3 regions of the Shewanella sp. 10N.286.52.C2 genome follow, and region 2 is predicted to be linked to each of the others. Evidence: predicted binding sites of a transcription regulator. Region 2 holds the regulator's gene; each other region holds the start of a gene.
What was found. The regulator ArgR, encoded in region 2, controls arginine synthesis, uptake and breakdown. The targets are predictions, from matches to a motif close to ANTGAATANNTATTCANT.
Positions count from the first base shown of each region.

Region 1 (4,839 bases), on a different contig from region 2:
TTGAAGGTCTTGATGGTTACGATGCCGACGTGTTAGCCAGTGTAAAAGCTGAAAATGCCAAAGCCAAAGGCGAGCGTTATAACAGCGAAAAATCGCCACGGGTATTGCAACTGATGCAAGATTGGACTTGGAGTCAAAGTCCGATGCAGTGGCATGAATCTGAAAATAAATTGCTGGTTATGATTGAAGCGGTTGATAATAAAGATCGCTGGATCGCCAGTGTCAACCTTGAAACCGGCAAGCTAAAAACAGAGCACCGTTTACATGATGATGCTTGGGTTAACTACACCTTTAATCAATTTGGTTGGGTGGGAACATCTGAGTCATTCTATTACTTATCTGAAGAGTCTGGTTATTCACAGCTTTATGTTAAAGGTGAAAATGGCAAGACCAGCGCACTTACCAATGGCGAATATGTGGTTGATCAAGTGACCTTATCACCCGATGCGACGCATCTTTATTATCGTGCTAACAAAGACCACCCTGGAACTTATAATGTTTATCGGGTTGAGATTGCTAGCGGTAAAACTGAGCAGCTGACCCAGTGGACAGGTACCCTTGATTATGAGTTAAGCCCTAATGGTCAATCGTTGCTATTAACGGCATCAACAGCCACCCAACCTAATGAGCTGTATGTGCAGCCAATTGGCGGCGAGCTTAAGCAGTTAACTCATTACACCAGTAAAGCGTTTGCAGATTATGCATGGCAAGCCCCTCAAGTAGTAAAAGTACCATCAACTCATGGTGCGAAAGACATTTACGCTAGAGTCTATTTACCTCAGGGCTATGATGCTAATAATGCTGAAAAATATCCTGCAGTAATTTTTAACCATGGTGCGGGTTACCTGCAAAATGCCCATAATGGTTTTTCTGGCTATTTCAGAGAGTTCATGTTCCATAACTTATTAACACAACAGGGTTATGTCGTCATGGATATGGATTACCGTGGTTCTAAAGGTTATGGCCGCGATTGGCGCACCGCTGTGTATCGCAATATGGGTCATCCTGAAGTTGAAGATTTAAAAGACGGCGTTAGCTGGATGGCGGCTAACAGTCATGTTGACGGCGCTAAAGTAGGTACCTATGGCGGCTCTTATGGCGGCTTCTTAACGTTCATGGCGTTATTTAATGAGCCTGAGTTATTCCAAGCGGGCGCAGCACTTCGTCCGGTCACCGATTGGGCGCATTATAATGCGCCATATACCTCTAACATCTTAAATACCCCAGATGTTGACCCCATTGCCTATGAAAAGAGTTCACCAATTGAACACGCACAGGGTTTACAAAAACCATTGCTGATCATGAGCGGTGTGCTCGATGACAATGTGTTCTTCCAAGATAGTGTGCGCTTAGTACAACGCTTGATTGAGTTAGAAAAGCCGATGTTTGAAACCGCGATTTACCCTGTTGAGCCACATGGCTTTAGACAGGCATCAAGCTGGTTAGATGAATATCGTCGTATCTACAAATTGTTTGAGCAAGAGCTAAAGTAATGATGCGTTTTACTTAAGCTGATTTAAACCATAAGGCTTCCATTTGGAGGCCTTATTTGTAACGATAAGCAGCAGTTGAAATATAATTTTCATATAACTAACACAGAATTAAAGGCAGTTTATTTGTGGCAGTGTCGGTAGCAGGTGGCGTAAGGCCAGGAAAAGTCATTGAAGTTGAGCGCAGGCTGTATAAGCAACTGATTATGGGTAAGGAAAAGTTACCCTCGCAGCTTGATGACTTAGATAAGCAGTTAGAAGATGACGCCAATAAACTTGAAGTTGAACGTTTAGCCATTAAAGCACGTTTAGAAGAGCAAGCGCGGGCTCAGTTGGTGTTACAGCGCATATCAGAGCAATTGACTAACACTGTCATAAGCTCCCTTGAGCATCAGCTCAATTCACCTCAGCAGATGTTAGCGCAATCGGGTTTAAAAGAGTCCCATATTTTATTATTGGATTTACTGCTTAACAAAGAACCTGATCTGCGCCGAGTGCGATCGCTTGTTGAAAATATCAGCTGGCTATCGACCGATCTTATCAATTTAATCAATAGCCCAGCCTCGAGTCACCGCAGACCGCAGCGATCAGAAGTCAAAGTAACCGACATCAAGTTAGTGCTTAATTATATTGGCATTGAAAATTTGCAAGCTGTGATCCCTTACTTTTGTTTACGGCATTGGCTGCCATCGGGCAATACTAACCTGATTTGGGCTAGTCGTAAGTTATGGCGTTACAGCATGATCACCGCCATAGCGGCCAAAGCATTGGCAGCGCTGCATCAAAAGGATGTGGCATTGGTTTATAGCGCAGCTTTGATGAAGCAATTAGGCGCAGCGACTATATTAAATGCCAGCGCCAGACAATTTGAAAACACATGGGGAACCTGGCTACGTGAGACCAGCGCCAAAGGGGATAAAACCTTATACGATGCGGTAATGGCCTCAGCATTTCCAGCTGAGGAAGTGTTTGAGCAAGTGATGTCCTATGGTGAGCAGCTTAATTGGCAATTATTGGACTTAATGGATTTTAACCAGAGCCAGCTAACCCAAGTGCTAAAAGAGCTCGATTTAAATTATCACTTTAGCGAGTTTTCCACAGAAAGCGCTATCGTTGCCAAAGCCAGTTGTTATGCCAAGGTATTAATATTAGAGCAATCGCGTTTAATTGAGCCGCAAGAGAAGCGAGTGTTATTTGATTATTATGAATTTACCGAGCAAGAGCTGATCCGTTTAAAATCGCAAAATTACCGCAAGCTTAATTTAGTTTAAAGTCAGGCTTTATCCCCCTTAAGTATGACTAAATCTTGTTTAGTTATGCATTTATGATGAATAGCTAGCTTATTTGAGGCCAAATAACTTTTTTTATGACTATTTATGCTAAAAATAAGCTGTAATAGCACTTTGTATGTGAAGTTTGTTAACTCTTTATGCATTATTCATTTAAGTTATGAATAGTTAACCGCTAAAAACTGGTATTTTGATCACGTTTTAGCTAATAATGACCTGCAAGCTATACAAACATCCGCAGTCAACTTAAACCAAAATCAATACAGCAAGCGGAATAGAGTGACTTAAGTGTCGCTAATAACTTTAAGGAACGAAAAGCAATGAGCGTTGAAATGAACTTAACACGTGCCCAATTTGATGAAGTCATGGTGCCTAACTATGCGCCAGCAGCCGTAATCCCAGTTCGCGGAGAAGGCAGTCGAGTTTGGGATCAACAAGGTAATGAGTTTATTGACTTTGCTGGTGGTATTGCAGTGAATTGTTTAGGTCATTGTCACCCAGCACTTGTTGGCGCCCTAAAAGAACAAGGTGAAAAGCTGTGGCATTTATCAAACGTAATGACCAATGAGCCAGCATTAGAGCTGGCGACGAAACTGGTTAACGCCACGTTTGCTGAGCGTGTTTACTTTGCTAACTCAGGTGCTGAAGCCAATGAAGCTGCACTAAAACTTGCCCGTCGTTACGCATTAGATAATCACGGCCCACAAAAAGATCAAATCATCGCCTTTGATAAAGCATTCCATGGTCGTACCTTCTTTACTGTTACTGTGGGTGGTCAAGCGGCTTACTCTGATGGTTTCGGGCCTAAACCACAAAGCGTTACTCATGTACCATTTAATGATATTGCCGCTCTAGAAGCGGTAATTTCTGATAACACTTGTGCCATCATGCTTGAACCACTTCAAGGTGAAGGCGGTATTATCAATGGTGACCCAGAATTCTTAAAAGCTGTGCGCGCACTTGCTGATAAGCATGACGCATTAGTTATTTTTGATGAAGTGCAAACAGGTGTTGGCCGTACCGGTGAGTTATTTGCCTACATGGGCACCGATATTGTGCCTGATATTTTAACCAGCGCCAAAGCCCTAGGCGGCGGTTTCCCAATTGCTGCAATGCTAACCACTGCTAAAATTGCCGTACATCTTAAAATTGGTACTCATGGTTCGACTTATGGCGGCAACCCATTAGCGTGCGCTATTGGTAATGCTGTTATGGATGTGGTGAATACGCCTGAAGTACTGAATGGTGTTAAGCATCGCGAACAGTTATTCCGTGATGGTTTAGCGGCAATCAATGCCAAATATAATGTGTTCTCAGAAGTGCGTGGTAAAGGCATGTTATTAGGCGCAGTACTTAACGAGCAATATGCAGGCCGTAGCCGTGACTTCTTAGTTGCATCGGTTGCAGAAGGCTTAATGAGCTTGATTGCTGGCGCTAACGTCGTGCGTTTTGCTCCATCTCTTGTTATCCCAGAAGCTGATATCGCTGAAGGTTTAGCACGTTTCGAACGTGCTGTAGCTAAAGTGGTTGCAGGTTAATAGATAAGTAAAGCGTAAGGGTAAAACCTTGCGCTTTTTTATTGGGTTATCGGTAATGAAAAGTCTGTTTGTTGGTGACTTTTTATTACTGGATTATCAAGGAGAGTCAGATGCTAATCATACGACCGATTCGTGGCAGTGATTACGAAGCACTTTACAAGGTCGCCGTTGAATCGGGTCATGGGTTCACTTCCCTGCCAGTCAACGAAGAGCTATTACGCTCTAAAATCGCTAGAGCTGAAGCTTCTTTTTCCAAGCAAGTTGAGAAACCTTTCGATGAAGGTTATTTGATGGTGCTTGAAGATTTAAAAACCAATCAAGTTGTCGGTACCTGCGGTATTGAAGCCGCTGTCGGGATGGAAGATGCCTTTTATCATTACCGTTTAGGCACTGAAGTCTATCATTCTAAACAAATCTCAGTTCGTAACGAAGTGGAAACACTGACGCTTTGCCATGACTACACTGGCGCTGCAGAGTTATGTACGCTGTTTTTAAATAAAGAATATCGCAGAGGCTATAACG
Region 1 is NZ_MCTV01000013.1:95,213-100,051, forward strand. It holds gene BCU94_RS06345 (S9 family peptidase) at 1-1,493, shown strand, start outside; gene BCU94_RS06350 (HDOD domain-containing protein) at 1,619-2,761, shown strand; gene BCU94_RS06355 (aspartate aminotransferase family protein) at 3,100-4,317, shown strand; gene astA (arginine N-succinyltransferase) at 4,428-4,839, shown strand, end outside.
Region 1: BCU94_RS06355 (aspartate aminotransferase family protein) is a predicted target of ArgR. The motif match lies at 2,856-2,873, and genes of this name have one in related genera.

Region 2 (4,839 bases):
GCAGAAACCAACCATGGCGAAATATTACTGGGACTGGATGTGACGGCAAAAGCTTGGGCACTTACAGGAAAACATCAATGGGTACAGTTATTGCGCTTACCTTGTATCAAACCATTAGCCGATGTGGCTTATCTTGGTTTTGCAAAACACCGCTACAAATTATCCTACCTGTTAACCGGTAAGCAGCGCTGTGAAGATGGTAGCTGTAGCATCAAATAGTGAGTTAACTGCTTAAAGCCATAGCTACAATCAGCCATCAACCCAAGGAGATTTACTTGAGCCAATCATTCACTGCAAATTCAGGCTCAGTTGCGTTAATCATTGGTGCATCTTCTGGGATTGCAAAGGCCATTATTGCAGCACTGATTAAGCAAGATACGGCAACTGACATAAAGCACCTCATCAGTATCAGCCAATCTGCAACTGCTGAGACGAAATTGGCTAATGAAAGTGCTAACCCCATAACTCAGCAACATATTAGCTGCGATTATTCAGCAGACGCCATTGCCACACTGTGCCAGCAATTGCAGCCGTTAAAAGGTAAAATTACTCGGGTATTTATTTGTAATGGCAGATTGCACAATCAGTATCAAATGACTGGCGCAGCAACAAGGAGCGCCTCAGAAAACACAGTTTCTAAAACTCTCCCCTTTAAAACAATAGCCCCTGAAAAGCGCTTAGAAGATGTTAACCCTGAGGCAATGCAGGCTTTGTTTGAGTCAAACACCATTACCCCTATGCTGTGGCTACAGCATTTAGTCAAACTGGTTGCAGGTAAACAGGGCTGTATTATTAATGTGCTCAGCGCCCGAGTAGGCAGTATTAGTGATAATCGCTTGGGAGGATGGTATAGCTATCGCGCTTCAAAAGCTGCGCTAAACATGCTAATTAAAACCGCGGCGATTGAATATGCTCGGCGTGCCAAAAACGTAAAGCTCATTGCTTTTCATCCCGGCACCACAGACACCCCATTATCCAAACCTTTTCAGGCCAAAGTGCCCGCTGAAAAATTATTTACTGCTGAATTTGTCGCGTCGCAATTACTGAATATCAATAACGCAATTAAGGAAGCTGGAAGCGAAAGTAGTGAAGATGACAACGCTGAAATTGTCCGAATTTACTACGATGGACAAGCCAGCTTTATTGATTGGCAAGGAAAACTGATTAGTTGGTAAAGGGCTTAGGTCTTTTCCCCTTGCAGCAACTTTAGCCTGTCAGCAACAAAAATGCGAAGCCAAAGGCTTCGCATTTTTATCGGTAAATCAAGTTATCAATAATTGATAAGCTTAAATTTACTTAACGAACTCAACACCAAGTTTGATGTCGCCGTTTAATGTATCAAGCATTGCATCACGGGCATTAGCTTCAAATGCGCTAACATCGCCGTATGGTAATACTTTTTCTACGCCGTTTTTACCAAGTAATACAGGTTGTGCGAAGAAGTCAGCATGTTCACTGCCGCCATCAACATAAGCACATTCAACCACGTTAGCTTCGCCTTGTAGGCCGCGAACCAATGATAGGCCAAAGCGACATGCCGCTTGACCCATAGACAGAGTCGCACTACCGCCACCCGCTTTAGCTTCAACAACTTCAGTACCCGCATTCTGGATACGTGTTGTTAGCGCTGCAACTTCTTCATCAGTAAAGCTTACGCCTTCAACTTGTGAAAGAAGTGGCAGAATAGTCACACCACTGTGGCCACCAATAACGTTGATGTTTACATCAGCAACGTTTAGCCCTTTAAGGTCAGCGATGAAGGTTTCAGAGCGGATAACATCAAGTGTCGTCACACCGAATAAACGGTTCTTATCGTAAACACCTGCTTTTTTAAGTACTTCAGCCGCAATAGCAACAGTAGTATTTACTGGGTTAGTGATAACGCCAATTAATGCTTTAGGGCAAGTTGCCGCCACTTTTTCAATAAGGTTTCTTACGATACCCGCATTGATATTAAATAGATCTGAGCGATCCATACCAGGCTTACGCGCAACACCTGCAGAGATAAGAACAACATCAGCGCCAACTAGCGCAGGAGTTGGGTCTTCACCAGCAAAACCAGCCACTTTTACATCTGTAGGGATGTGGCTTAAGTCAACTGCAACACCTGGAGTAACAGGAGCGATGTCATATAAAGACAACTCTGAACCTGCAGGAAGTTGAGTTTTTAATAGTAAAGCTAAGGCCTGGCCGATACCGCCAGCAGCACCAAGTACAGCTACTTTCATGATGATCTCCAATTACGTTCTAGTGATTGACTTCAGTCTGGTCTGTGACACAGATCATGTTTTCTTGTGGCGTCACATTACTGGATCACAGCGAGGATTTCAATTATCCCTTAGTAGATCACACTAATTTCCTTATTCTATGATATGTATATAAATAATGACTAATTTAGCCAGTAATAGCTAAAATGAATTTTTATTCACCAATTTAGCTTATTTCTTGACTTGATGCGTTTATCTATTCAGAATGAGCTACTTTTTTGAATAAAATCTATTCTTTTTAAAAATTACTATAAGACGAAAAAAATATGCCAGCGACTAAGAATCAGGATGAACTCGTAAAGACGTTTAAGTCGATATTAAAGGAAGAGCGCTTTGGTAGCCAAAGTGAAATCGTAATCGCACTGCAAGCAGAAGGTTTTGGCAATATTAACCAGTCAAAAGTTTCCCGTATGCTAAGTAAGTTTGGTGCAGTACGTACCCGTAATGCTAAGCAAGAAATGGTATATTGTTTACCCGCTGAGTTAGGTGTGCCAACAGCAGGCAGCCCTGTTAAAAACTTGGTATTGGATGTGGATCATAACCAAGCGATGATCGTAGTCAGAACCAGCCCCGGCGCAGCGCAGCTTATTGCCCGATTATTAGACTCGATAGGTAAGCCTGAAGGGATTTTGGGGACTATTGCTGGTGATGACACTATCTTTATTTGTCCTTCAAGTATCAAAACCATTGATGATACCTTAGAAACGGTAAAATCACTGTTTGGCTATAGTGAATAGCCCTCTTAGCAAATAACACCTTCACGATTTATTGAGCCATTAAAAAAGCAGCCTTAGGCTGCTTTTTTGGTTTTAACAGTGCGTAAGTGTTAAATTGAGGCGATTTCAGCATCGGTGAGAAAACGCCATTCGCCTTCTTCTAAATCAGCATCAAGTTCAATTTCACCCACAGCTTCACGATGTAAATTGACCACCCGATTCCCCACAGCAGCAAACATACGCTTCACTTGATGGTACTTACCTTCGCTGATAGTTAATCTGGCATGGTATTCATCAATGATCTCTAGCAGCGCCGGTTTAGTTAAGCCGTCTTCACTTTTTAATTGGATCCCTTCGGCAAAGGTTTCCACCAATGCAGGATCAAGTGATGCAGCAGCTTCGATAAGGTAACGTTTACCGCAATCTTTTTTAGGTGAGGTGATTTTATGTGACCACTGGCCATCGCTGGTGATCAGCACCAAACCTGTGGTGTCCACATCTAAACGCCCAGCAATATGCAGGGTATCGACTTTTTCAATATCCATTAATCCCAACACCGATTGATATTCTTCATCAATGGTTGAGCAAATGGTATCAACAGGCTTGTGCATCATGATGTAGCGCTCGCCCACGATCTTAATTTGACGACCTTCGATACACACTTCAGTATCATCTTTCACTTTAAAGCTCGCGTCTTTAACCACGTCACCATTACAGGTCACTTCACCTGACTTGATAACTCTTTTTGCTAATGAACGAGTCAGCTCGGTGCTCTCGCAGATAAATTTGTCTAAACGCATATATAAAACCAAGTGAAAACTAATTGGTCGCTATTATGAGCTGTTGGCTAGCAAATAGAAAACGATAAATGGCCACTGTAACATTCTGGTAATTTTTAGTTACACAACACAGTCAATAAATGCTCAATTTATCACTAAAAGCCTAGCCTTAGCCCTTGTTAAGTGCCCCTGTTAAGACTTAACATGTTGGTCACATAAAACTGTCTTAAGGCAGTGAACAATAAAAACAGCTCAAAATTAAGGCCGATAAAAAGGCTTCACTCTTCAATGCATAGGGAAACAACATGAAAAAGCTAGTTATCGGTGGGCTTTGCGCCTCACTTATCGCAGGCCTTAGTGCCTGCAATTCAGATAAAGCAGTCACTGAATCCGCAGCACCAGAAGTCGCTAAAACAGAAACCGCAATTGCCGTTGAAAAAGCCCTTACCTCAGGTATTAGCTTTGACAATATGGACAAGTCAGTTCGCCCACAAGATGATTTTTACCTCTACGTAAATGGCGGCTGGTTAAACACCGCGGAAATCCCTGGTGACCGCACCAATATCGGCGCCTTTTACGACTTGCGCGAAAATGCCCGTGACGACGTTAAAGCCATCATCGAAGATGTCAGTGCAAACCCAGATCTTAAAATGGGTACTGATGAGCAAAAAGTGGCCGATCTTTACCGTTCATTTATGGATGTTGAAACCTTAAATAAATTAGGTATTAGCCCAATCCAAGCTGAATTTGCCCAAATTGCCGCGCTAAAAGATAAAAATGAATTAACCGCCTATTTTGGCGAAAGCCAAGTTAATGGTGGCGGCACACCATTAGCGTTTTATGTCAATGTTGATGCTAAAGATTCAAGCCGTTACGCCACCCATATTTGGCAATATGGTCTTAGCCTTCCTGAAAAAGATTACTACTTCAATGAAGAAGAGCGCTTCGTTAATATTCGTAGCAAATACCTTGAGCATATCGAGAAGATGTTTGACCTTGCCGGCCTTGAAAATGGCAAGCAAGCAGCGCAAACGGTTTTAGCATTAGAAACCGCTATCGCTGAGCAACATTGGGATG
Region 2 is NZ_MCTV01000001.1:16,657-21,495, forward strand. It holds gene BCU94_RS00060 (DUF393 domain-containing protein) at 1-219, shown strand, start outside; gene BCU94_RS00065 (SDR family NAD(P)-dependent oxidoreductase) at 276-1,175, shown strand; gene mdh (malate dehydrogenase) at 1,293-2,228, opposite strand; gene argR (transcriptional regulator ArgR) at 2,534-3,004, shown strand; gene rsuA (16S rRNA pseudouridine(516) synthase RsuA) at 3,094-3,783, opposite strand; gene BCU94_RS00085 (M13-type metalloendopeptidase) at 4,068-4,839, shown strand, end outside.

Region 3 (4,839 bases), on a different contig from region 2:
CTTAAGCTAATTGAGACGCATTAGCTGATGGTTACTCTTGTTGAAACAACTCTGGTTAGCCTAATACCGCAAGTAGTACACCTGCAGCAACAGCACTACCTAATACACCAGCCACGTTTGGCCCCATAGCATGCATCAGCAAGAAGTTTTGGTTATTAGCTTCAAGACCTACCTTGTTAACAACGCGCGCCGCCATCGGCACTGCAGAAACTCCTGCTGCGCCAATCAATGGGTTAACTTTGCCACCAGATAGCTTAGACATGAACTTCGCCATTAATACCCCTGAAGCAGTACCAATACTAAATGCCACGGCACCTAAAATAAGAATACCCAAGGTTTCAATGCGTAAGAACTGTTCTGCCTGTAATTTAGAGCCTACAGCTAAACCTAAAAAGATAGTCACAATATTGATAAGCTCGTTTTGCGCGGTAGAAGATAGTCTATCAACCACGCCAGACTCACGCATTAAGTTACCTAAACAGAACATGCCCACTAAAGGCGACGCCGCTGGTAGGAACAAAATCGTTAGACCGACAACCATCAAGGGAAAGATAATTTTCTCTTTCTTACTGACTTCACGTAGCTGCTCCATTTTGATGCTACGCTCTGACTCATTGGTTAATAGACGCATAATTGGCGGCTGAATTAACGGCACTAATGCCATGTATGAATAAGCTGCAACAGCAATCGCACCTAATAAATCAGGGGCTAGTTTTGAGGCTAAGAAAATCGCAGTTGGACCATCTGCACCACCAATAATCGCAATGGCTGCGGCGTCAGTCATGCTGAACTCAAAACCCGGCACCACATTAAGAGCAATTGCACCTAATAAAGTCGCAAATATCCCGAATTGGGCTGCAGCGCCCAACAATAAGGTTTTTGGGTTAGCGATTAATGCACCAAAATCGGTTAATGCCCCCACGCCCATGAAAATCAGTAATGGAAATATGCCGGTCTCAATGCCCACATGGTAGGCGTACCAAAGTAAGCCGCCTTCTTCAGTGAAACCCGCATTTGGAATATTCGCCAGTATGGCACCAAACCCAATAGGCAATAATAGTAATGGCTCGAAGCCTTTTGCTATTGCGAGATACAGTAATAAACCGCCTATTGCCATCATAAATAATTGATCAAGAGCGAAGTTAGCAATGCCTGTCTCAGACCAAAAGGCCAGTAATCCTTCCATGCTATCTCCTACGCTAATGCTAACAATGGTGAACCAACCGAAACGGCATCACCTTGCTTAACTGAAATATTTTTGATGAAACCTGTTATTGCTGCGCGCACTTCAGTTTCCATTTTCATTGCTTCAAGGATTAACACCACATCACCTTCATTGACGTGATCGCCATCGTTTACCAATACTTTAAAAATATTACCCGACAGCGGTGCATTCATGGTGGCTTTCACTTCATCGCTCACAGGTGCAGCAGCAACAGTTGGAGCAACGGCAGCAGGTGCTGCTGATGTCGGCACGATCTGGCTGATATCGCCTCCTTCGCTTACCTCAACCACAAAGCTTTGTCCTTGCACATTAACAGTGTAGGTTTCAGCGCCTTTTTCAGCTTTAGCCGCAGGCACGGCCATATCATCAGCACTTGGCACTGGCTCAAAGGCATCAGGGTTACCGCGATTAGTCAGGAACTTAAGACCAATTTGATTAAATAGGGCATAGGTCATTACATCATCATCAGTTTCTGCGGCTAATGTAATACCGTCTTTCTTAGCGATGTCAGCAAGCTCGCTGCGAAGCTTATCTAATTCAGGTTCAATTAAATCTGCAGGGCGACAAGTAATAGCCTCTGCGCCATTTAATACCCGTGCTTGCAGCTCGGCATTAACCGGAGCCGGCGTTGCACCGTATTCGCCTTTCAGTACACCTTCGGTTTCTTTAGCTAAGGTTTTATAACGCTCGCCCATTAAGACATTAATCACTGACTGGGTGCCGACAATTTGCGAGGTTGGTGTAACCAATGGCAAAAAGCCAAGATCTTCACGCACACGAGGGATCTCTTCTAACACCTCATCCATTTTATCTGCAGCGCCCTGCTCTTTGAGCTGGTTTTCCATGTTAGTTAACATGCCACCTGGCACTTGTGCACGAAGAATACGTGAATCAATGCCTTTAAGCGCCCCTTCAAAACGGGCATATTTCTTACGTACTTCTCTAAAGTAAGCGGCAATTTCTTCTAATGCTGCCATGTCGTAACCCGTGGCGCGGCCCGAGTCTTCTGCCATAGCAACTAATGTTTCAGTAGCTGAATGGCCATAGGTTTGGCTCATGGTTGAAATCGCGGTATCAAGAATATCAACACCAGCCTCAATGGCTTTTTGATAGGTTGCAGTACTTAAACCCGTTGTAGCATGACAATGCATAGAAACGGTTAAGTCAGTTTGAGATTTTAAACGGCTGATAAGATCATAAGCTTGCATTGGCTTAAGTAAGCCTGCCATATCCTTGATGCACAGTGAGTCACAGCCCATGTCTTCAAGGTTTTTAGCCATATCAACCCAAGTATCCACGTTATGAACTGGGCTACTAGTAAATGAAATCGTACCTTGTGCATGACCGCCGACTTGCTTAACTGCTTTAACCGCAGTTTCTAAGTTACGCACATCATTCATGGCATCGAAAATTCTGAAAACATCAACACCATTGGTATGGGCACGCTCAACAAAGCGGGTCACCACATCATCGGCGTAATGACGATAGCCTAATAAATTCTGACCACGCAATAGCATTTGCTGTGGTGTATTTGGCATCGCCTTTTTCAGCTCTCTGATACGATCCCAAGGGTCTTCGCCTAAATAACGAATACAAGAATCAAACGTAGCACCGCCCCAAGACTCTAAAGACCAAAAACCAATATTATCCAGTAAAGGTGCAATAGGTAACATATCGTCTAAACGTAAGCGCGTGGCTAAAATAGATTGATGGGCGTCTCGTAATACTACATCTGTTAACGCTAAAGGCTTGCTCATGATAACTCCTAAACGATTTAATCTTTGGCACGATACTGGTGAATAGCAGAAGTGATAGCTGCTATTAACTTAGGATCAATTGATGTCGCAGCTGCGGGTACAGGTGTAGGCGCATTAGCAACAACAGGCTGAATGTCTGACTGACATAATCTAGCTACAAGATTAATGCCGATAATTAATATGCTTAAAAATATAAAAACTAAGCTCATCCCCATTATCATCATGCCCAAGGCATCCAATAATTGCTCGGATATTGATGATGTCATAAACCCTCTCTTGTCATTATGTGCAATTAAAAATTGCCCACAGGATCAGTTCCAATGTTTACACGTCAATAACGTCTGCTGAATAAATTGCACCAAAACGATGCGGCATCAACAAAAGGAATAATTATTCATTCAGCATAAGCTGTTTTTATTCCATTAAAATCCACCAGTTCAGCGATTAAACTACCCTGTGATTTTTTACCGACGAAAAATATAACCAACCTATAACAATTAATCCAACACCTTGTAAATTGGTCAGACCAAAATTAATAAGATTAAGCCCACCTTGGTGATAATTCGATAAAAATAGTTCACATATAATGAAGAATCTTCATTTTTGATTACTTTATCAGGAAAATGATAAGGTCATGACAAGATCTATATAAAAAGAGATATCAGAAATAAGAACAGCTATATTCACCAAAATTGTGCAGATGCTCTATTTAGCATAAATATGTAGTGGTTTTTGTAATTTATGGCTCATCATCAAGTTGTAGTTAAAATAAAAGCATACAAAACTAATTAACCAAGCTAAGTACAATTAATCAACTAGAGTGAACCTACTAACCAGCATGACTGAAGGATTTATCCAAATTTTGATGTGGTTCATTTTGACTTAAGATCTAAAGCAGGTTAGCGACATTTGAGTGAGTGTGAAGTAGGTATATTGGCAGGAAAACTTAAAGTCACTTTATATGACTGACTGGATTTTAGGCATAAAAAAAGCCCTGTAGATAACTACAGGGCTTTTTCTAATACTGGTGCGGATGGGAGGATTCGAACCTCCGACCGCCTGGTTCGTAGCCAGGTACTCTATCCAGCTGAGCTACATCCGCAAAATTTTTACTGCCAATCTTTACTCAGTGCTAATTGAGCTTAGTTGCATATTTAAAATATGCAAATAATGGCGGAGAGGGAGGGATTCGAACCCTCGATGGGAGTTAAAGCCCATACTCCCTTAGCAGGGGAGCGCCTTCGGCCACTCGGCCACCTCTCCGAATTATGGTGCGGATGGGAGGATTCGAACCTCCGACCGCCTGGTTCGTAGCCAGGTACTCTATCCAGCTGAGCTACATCCGCATAATTAGGTACTATTTTATATGGTGCGGATGGGAGGATTCGAACCTCCGACCGCCTGGTTCGTAGCCAGGTACTCTATCCAGCTGAGCTACATCCGCATATATAAAATTTACAGCTTTTAAATTATTTAATGGTGCGGATGGGAGGATTCGAACCTCCGACCGCCTGGTTCGTAGCCAGGTACTCTATCCAGCTGAGCTACATCCGCTCATTAAAAAATTTAAACACAACAATAGAAAATGGTGCGGATGGGAGGATTCGAACCTCCGACCGCCTGGTTCGTAGCCAGGTACTCTATCCAGCTGAGCTACATCCGCATCGTTTACTATTTTAAGAAATGGCGGAGAGGGAGGGATTCGAACCCTCGATGGGAGTTAAAGCCCATACTCCCTTAGCAGGGGAGCGCCTTCGGCCACTCGGCCACCTCTCCGTTTCTTGGCGCACATATTACTGTTTGCCGAAAATAAGTCAAACCTTTTTCAGCATCTTATATTCATTTGAACTGTTTTTG
Region 3 is NZ_MCTV01000068.1:152,972-157,810, reverse strand. It holds gene BCU94_RS18480 (sodium ion-translocating decarboxylase subunit beta) at 56-1,186, opposite strand; gene oadA (sodium-extruding oxaloacetate decarboxylase subunit alpha) at 1,195-2,982, opposite strand; gene BCU94_RS18470 (OadG family transporter subunit) at 3,000-3,248, opposite strand; tRNA gene BCU94_RS18465 (tRNA-Arg) at 4,008-4,084, opposite strand; tRNA gene BCU94_RS18460 (tRNA-Ser) at 4,154-4,245, opposite strand; tRNA gene BCU94_RS18455 (tRNA-Arg) at 4,252-4,328, opposite strand; tRNA gene BCU94_RS18450 (tRNA-Arg) at 4,350-4,426, opposite strand; tRNA gene BCU94_RS18445 (tRNA-Arg) at 4,460-4,536, opposite strand; tRNA gene BCU94_RS18440 (tRNA-Arg) at 4,569-4,645, opposite strand; tRNA gene BCU94_RS18435 (tRNA-Ser) at 4,667-4,758, opposite strand.
Region 3: BCU94_RS18470 (OadG family transporter subunit) is a predicted target of ArgR. The motif match lies at 3,364-3,381, and genes of this name have one in related genera.